2 regions of the Actinoplanes sp. NPDC019969 genome follow, and region 1 is predicted to be linked to the other one. Evidence: riboswitches for the same ligand, from Rfam matches in the RefSeq annotation. Region 1 holds a riboswitch; the other holds the start of a gene.
The links. A riboswitch is a leader RNA that binds a small molecule or an ion and turns the genes downstream of it on or off. The one in region 1 is predicted to bind glycine.

Region 1 (3,400 bases):
GGCGGGAGCTGCCGCGATGGTTCGCCGAACTGGACGCGGACGCGGTCGAGGCGCGGTGCCTGTCGGACGTGCTGGCCGGGGTCCGGGACCGCGGCTGGGTGCACCACATCCCGCGGCTGATGGTGCTCGGCAACTACGCGATGCAGCGCGGCTGGCGGCCCGGCGCGGTGTCCGACTGGTTCCACCGGTGCTTCGTCGACGGGTACGAGTGGGTGATGACGGCGAACGTGGTCGGGATGAGCCAGTACGCCGACGGCGGGCGGATGAGCAGCAAACCGTACGCGGCGGGCGGCGCCTACATCCACCGGATGAGTGACTACTGCGGGGGCTGCCGGTACGACCCGAAGGTGCGCGCGGGGGCGGACGCGTGCCCGTACACCGCCGGGTACTGGAGTTTCCTGGCCCGCAACGAGCAGCGGCTGGCCGGCAACCACCGGATGCGGCAGCCGCTGCAGGGCCTGCGCCGGCTGAGCGACCTGGACGCGCTGCTCGATCAGGAGAAGGCCCGCGGGTCCCGCGCCCCGTGATCGGTCCCGGTCAGCACTCGATGACGTTGACGGCCAGGCCGCCGCGTGACGTCTCCTTGTACTTGATCTTCATGTCGGCGCCGGTCTCCTTCATCGTCTTGATCACCTTGTCCAGGGAGACGTGGTGCCTGCCGTCGCCGCGCAACGCCATCCGGGCCGCCGTCACCGCCTTCACCGCGGCCATCCCGTTGCGTTCGATGCACGGGATCTGCACCAGCCCGCCGACCGGATCGCAGGTCAGGCCCAGGTTGTGCTCCATGCCGATCTCGGCGGCGTTCTCCACCTGCTCCGGGCTGCCACCGAGCACCTCGGCCAGCCCCGCCGCCGCCATCGCGCACGCCGAACCGACCTCGCCCTGACAGCCCACCTCGGCGCCGGAGATGCTCGCGTTCTCCTTGAACAGCCCGCCGATCGCACCCGCGGTCAGCAGGAACCGCACGATCCCGTCCGGTCCGGCGCCGGGCACGAAGTCCAGGTAGTAGCGCAGCACCGCCGGGATGATGCCGGCCGCGCCGTTCGTGGGCGCGGTGACGACCCGGCCGCCGGCGGCGTTCTGTTCGTTCACGGACATCGCGTAGACGGTCAGCCACTCCAGCGGGTCACCGTCGGCGGCCAGCTTGCGGGCGGTCTGCGCGGCACGGCGACGGACCTTGAGACCCCCGGGGAGTACGCCCTCCGCGTCCAGCCCGGCGTCGATGCAGCCGGTCATCACCTGCCAGATGCCCAGCAACCCGGCACGCACCTCGGCCGGCGCGCGCCGCACGGATTCGTTCTCCAGCATCAGACGGGAGATCGACAGGCCGGTGGCACGGGTCAGCGCCAGCAGCTCGGCGCCCGAGGAGAACGGGTGGGGCAGGGGCGTGTCGTCCGGGCGTACCGCCGCAAGGGTGTCCCCCACGACGAACCCGCCACCGACGGAGAAATAGGTCTTCCGCAGCAGTTCGGCGCCATCGGCGCCCAGCGCCGTGAAGATCATGCCGTTGGGGTGCTCGGGCAGCGACCGCCGCCGGTGCAGCACCAGGTCCAGCGCGAACCCGAGATCGTGCACCGACGGCTCCAGGCCGGTGTCGACCGTCTCCGGGTCGTGGCCCATCAGCCCGAGCAGCACCGCCCGCGGCGTGCCGTGCCCGTGACCGGTCGCGCCGAGGGACCCGAACAGCTCGGCCCGCACCCCGGTCACCGGCGCGTCCAGGTGCCGGGCGAACAGGCGGGCGGCACGCATCGGCCCGACGGTGTGCGAGCTGGACGGCCCGATCCCGATCGAGAACAGGTCAAAAACGGACACAGCCACGGGAGGCTCCTCGGAGGTCGGCCTCCCTCGCTCTGTCATGTCTGCCTGAGAGGTTCGCCGCGGAGAGCGGCTTGCACCGTGGGCGCAGCCCGGGTGGGCTGTCTTTCCAGAGTCGCCGGACCGCTGCGGTACGTGGGCCTGAGAGATTCTGAGGGAGAAGTTGCTCCTTCGGCGACCCGCTGTTTCCGGCGGATGCTCTCCCGCGGCGGCGTCACGGCGAAAGTGTTCGGTTGTGGGCTCGAACCTTACTACGCAGATCTGCGTACGGCGGGGCCGCCCGTGGACGGACGCCGGATCCGCCGCGATGATCCAGAGTCGAGCCCATGTCCGCTCGCCTCCGCACCGTGCTCTGGGCCCTGATCGTCGTGGCTTGCCTGGTTCTCATCGCTCCCTACCTGCGCTTCGACACCCGCGTCGAGGTACGGGACCCGCTGCACTACGCCGTGCTGGTGGCGCACGTGCTGACCGCGGCCGTGGCGCTGGTGCTGGGCCCGCTGCAGTTCATGCCCGCGGTACGGGCACGCCGCGCCCGGCACCGCCTGATCGGCCGGGTGTACCTGCTCGGCGGGGTGCTGCCGGCGGCCGTCACCGCGGTGCCGGTCGCGATCTGGTCGGCGAGCCCGCTGACCCGGGTCAGCCTCACAATCGCTGCCGTGTCCTGGCTGGTCACGGCCTGGCTCGCCGATGCGGCCGCCCGCCGCCGTGACATCACCACCCACCGCGAGTGGATGACCCGCAACTACGCGCTGACGTTGCTGGCCATCACCGCGCGTCTGATCGTTCCCGTGGTCCTGCTGTTCCGGGTGACGGTCGCCGGGGACAGCGGGGCCTCGATCGCCGACACCGCCACTTCGCTGATCCCGATCGGCCAGACCGCCGGCTGGATCGTCAACCTGGCGATCGCCGAGACCCTGATCCGCCGCCGCCGATCTCGTGCCGAGCCCACTTCGTGCACTCCGCGCCGTACCGTGACTCGCGGTACTCGCTGCCGGGGGTGAGCGAGGAGAAGAGCCAGCGGGATTGCCCGTCGCTGGTTTCGACGCGTTTCATCTCGTACGACTCCAGGTGCGCCCGCTCCTCGCCGTCCTTGCGCATGGCACCGCGCCAGTGGCCGCGGTCGGTGCAGAACGTCACCGTCATCTCGGGGCCACCGTAGTCGTCGACGCCCATGAGCTTGACCCAGAGCGGACCTGTCGTCCGGTCGGCGTCGGTGACATCGGCGATGCCCTCGAAGATCACCTCGTAGGCGATCTCGGTGACGAGCATCCGCCCGACCGGGATGATCGGACGGTAGTCGGCCGAACCCCACCTCCAGTAGTTGAAGACGAGAGCCCGCCGGGCGGCGAGGATTCTGTCGGTCTCCGGCGCCTGCGTCAGGTCCCAGGTGATCGGCACCTCCTTGGTCCCGTCGATCGGCAGCCGCCGGTACGCCTCCTCGTACGTCATCGGCAACGCCGTTCCGCTCGGCGCCGGCGAGGGCGAGGGGTCCACGGTGCCGGTGCAACCAGCCGTCATCAGACCCACCATCACGGCGGCGACCGCCGCGGCGCGTACCTTCACTTCTGTCCCCTCGTCTTCGGAC
Region 2 (3,400 bases), on a different contig from region 1:
ATCGACGTCCGGCCGCTGGGGCAGGGTGGTGTGCGCGGCAGCCTCGGCGAGTTCCTCCTGGAGCCGGCCGGCCCACGCGGCGACCTCCGGCCACCGGCGCTCGCCACGGCGTACCGAGAGAAGGTCTTCCCGGTGTGCGGAGACGTCGACCAGCACCTCGCCGGTGCGCAGCACGTGGGCGCCGGCCATCAGCAACCGGATCATGTGCATGGCCTGCTTGACGTTGACCTCGCCGGTCCGTTCCCGCCGGTTCGCGACCTTGGTGAGCTGGTCGCGGGCATAGCTGCCGTAGGTGTCGGCGACCCGCTGCGACAGGAACGCGTGCCGGACGCCCCGCAGGTCGGCGCCGTCGGGAGTGATCGACTCGACGAGCGGGGACCACAGCACCTCGAGGACCGTCGGGTTGCCCTGCAGCGCGAGCGTGCAGAACCGCTCGAACTCCCAGGAGAACTGCTCCTCGGCCGGCCCGTCCAGGTGGGTGGGCGGCTTGCCGAGCGTCCAGAACGCCCGGGTCGGCGCGACGAACACACCCCGGCGGTCGTGGTCGGAGTCCGGGCGGTGCAGACCGTACGCCCGGGAGCCGACCACGACCGCGAGAGCGGTGTGCCGTTCGACAAAGTCGATCATGACGCCGCAGGGTACGGCTACAGGTCAAGCACCGTCGCGTCGATCTCGTCCAGCTCGCTCTGGTCGATGCTCAGGTTGCCCAGCGCGGCCACGTTGTTCTCCAGCTGCTCGACGCTCGACGCGCCGATGATCAGGCTGGTCATCCGCTCGTCGCGCAGCGCCCAGGCCAGCGCGAACTGGGCCAGCGTCTGCCCGCGCCGCTTCGCGACGTCGTTGAGCGCGTGCAGCCGTGCCAGGGTCTTGTTGTCCAGCGCGCTCTCGTTGAGGAACACGCTGGTCCGGATCCGCGAGTCGTCCGGGATGCCCTTGAGGTAACGGTCGGTGAGCAGACCCTGCTGCAGCGGGCTGAACGCGATGCAGCCCGCCCCGGCCGCCTCCAGGGTGTCGAGCAGCCGGTCGTGCTCGATCCACCGGTTCAGCATCGAGTACGACGGCTGGTGGATCAGCAGCGGCGTACCCAGCTCGCGCAGGATGTCGGCGGCCCGCGCGGCCTGCTCGCTCCTGTAGTTGCTGATGCCGACGTAGAGCGCCTTGCCGGACCGGACGATCGCGTCCAGCGCGGTCATCGTCTCCTCGAGCGGCGTCTCCGGGTCGGGCCGGTGGTGGTAGAAGACGTCGACGTAGTCCAGACCCATCCGCTTCAGCGATTGATCCAGCGACGAGACCAGGTACTTGCGGGAGCCCCAGTCGCCGTACGGGCCGTCCCACATGGTGTAGCCCGCCTTCGACGAGATGATCAGCTCGTCGCGGTGGTGTTTGAGGTCGGCCTCCAGGATCCGGCCGAAGTTCGTCTCGGCGCTGCCCGGCGGCGGCCCGTAGTTGTTCGCCAGGTCGAAGTGGGTCACGCCCAGGTCGAAGGCACGGCGGACGATGTCACGCTGGCGGTCGGCGGGACGGCCGTCGCCGAAGTTGTGCCAGAGGCCCAGGCTGATGGCGGGGAGCTTGAGACCGCTGCGACCAGCACGCCGGTAGATCATTTCGGCGTAGCGGTCGGCGGCAGGGGTGTACGTCACATCGCACACCCTAGGACTCCCGGTCCCGCCCCCGTTCGCTGGTAGGTTGACTCTTGCCGGCAACACCCATGCGGGAGAGACCCTGGAGCCACAGGGCGCCGAAGAGGCAAATCCTCCCCGGAAACTTTCAGGCAAAGCGAACCGCGTGGGCAGGCGACTCTGAAGTACCCGATGTCTGGGTATGACAGAGGGGGAGGTCTGTTTCTCCGACCTTCTCACGCTTGGAGTCGCCCATGACGTCCCCGTTCGTTTCCCGTCACATCGGCCCGGACGCCGACGAGCAGACCCAGATGCTGAAGGCCATCGGGTACGGCTCGGTCGACGAGCTGATGGACGCGGCCATCCCGCCCTCGATCCGGTTCCGGGGCGAGCTGAACCTGCCGGCCGGCGCCTCCGAGGAGGAGACGATCGCCGAGCTGCGCGCGATCGCCGGCCGCAACGTGCTCGCCACCCCGATGATCGGCCTGGGGTACTACAACACCGTCACGCCCGCCGTGATCAAGCGGAACGTCCTCGAGAACCCCGCCTGGTACACCGCGTACACCCCGTACCAGCCGGAGATCAGCCAGGGCCGCCTGGAGGCCCTGCTCAACTTCCAGACCATGGTCACCGACCTGACCGGCATGACCACGGCCAACGCCTCGATGCTCGACGAGGCGACGGCGGTCGCGGAGGCCATGACGCTCGCGCGCCGTTCCTCCAAGAACAAGAGCAGCGTGTACGCCGTGGACGCCGACACCTTCCCGCAGACCCTGTCGGTGCTGCGGACCCGCGCCGAACCGCTCGGCATCACGATCGTCCTGGTCGACCTCGACACCGAGGAGCTGCCGGAGGACTACTTCGGCCTGCACCTGCAGTACCCCGGAGCGTCCGGCGCCGTCCGTGACCACGCGGCGCTGGTCGAGGCCGCGCACGCCAAGGGCGCCCTGGTCACCGTCGCCGCCGACCTGCTCGCGCTGACCCTGCTGCGTACTCCCGGGGAGATCGGGGCCGACATCGCCGCCGGCACCACGCAGCGGTTCGGTGTGCCCCTGGGCTTCGGCGGCCCGCACGCCGGATACCTCGCGGTGCGCGCCGGCCTGGAGCGGTCGCTGCCCGGCCGCCTCGTCGGGGTGTCCAAGGACGCCGACGGCAACCGGGCCTACCGGCTCGCCCTGCAGACCCGTGAGCAGCACATCCGCCGCGAGAAGGCGACCTCCAACATCTGCACCGCCCAGGTGCTCCTGGCCGTGATGGCCAGCATGTACGCGGTCTACCACGGCCCCGCCGGGCTGCGCCGGATCGCCGAGGAGACCCACGAGTACGCCTGCTGGATCGCCGGGGCGCTGCGCGAGTCCGGTATCGACGTGCCCGCCGGGGACTTCTTCGACACGGTGACCGCCGTCGTGCCGGGCCGGGCCGCCGAGATCGTCGCCGCTGCCGCCGAACGCGGCATCGACCTGCGGCTGGTGGACGCCGACCGGGTGTCGGTGTCGTGTGACGAGACCACCACGGGCGAGCACGTGGCCGCCGTGGTCGCGGCGTTCGGCGCCGACTCGGAGGGCGTCTTCCCGGTGCACCGGCTGCCGGGCCGCGCCACCGAGTACCTCACCCACCCGGTGTTCAACACCCACCACTCCGAGACCAGCATGCTGCGCTACCTGCGCAAGCTCTCGGACCGGGACTACGCCCTCGACCGCGGCATGATCCCGCTCGGCTCCTGCACGATGAAGCTGAACGCCACCACCGAGATGGAAGCCGTCACCTGGCCCGAGTTCGCG

Region 2: it holds a riboswitch for glycine, as region 1 does, so the genes downstream of both, gcvP (aminomethyl-transferring glycine dehydrogenase) here and ACZ3II_RS28385 (L-serine ammonia-lyase) in region 1, are expected to answer to the same signal.

What each region holds. Positions count from the first base shown of each region.
Region 1 is NZ_JBVHFK010000010.1:141,316-144,715, reverse strand. It holds gene ACZ3II_RS28390 (cryptochrome/photolyase family protein) at 1-527, shown strand, start outside; gene ACZ3II_RS28385 (L-serine ammonia-lyase) at 538-1,857, opposite strand; glycine riboswitch at 1,849-1,930, opposite strand; glycine riboswitch at 1,935-2,031, opposite strand; gene ACZ3II_RS28380 (DUF2306 domain-containing protein) at 2,142-2,816, shown strand; gene ACZ3II_RS28375 (hypothetical protein) at 2,707-3,378, opposite strand.
Region 2 is NZ_JBVHFK010000013.1:217,745-221,144, forward strand. It holds gene ACZ3II_RS33990 (nucleotidyltransferase domain-containing protein) at 1-627, opposite strand, end outside; gene mgrA (L-glyceraldehyde 3-phosphate reductase) at 645-1,640, opposite strand; glycine riboswitch at 1,702-1,794, shown strand; gene gcvP (aminomethyl-transferring glycine dehydrogenase) at 1,874-3,400, shown strand, end outside.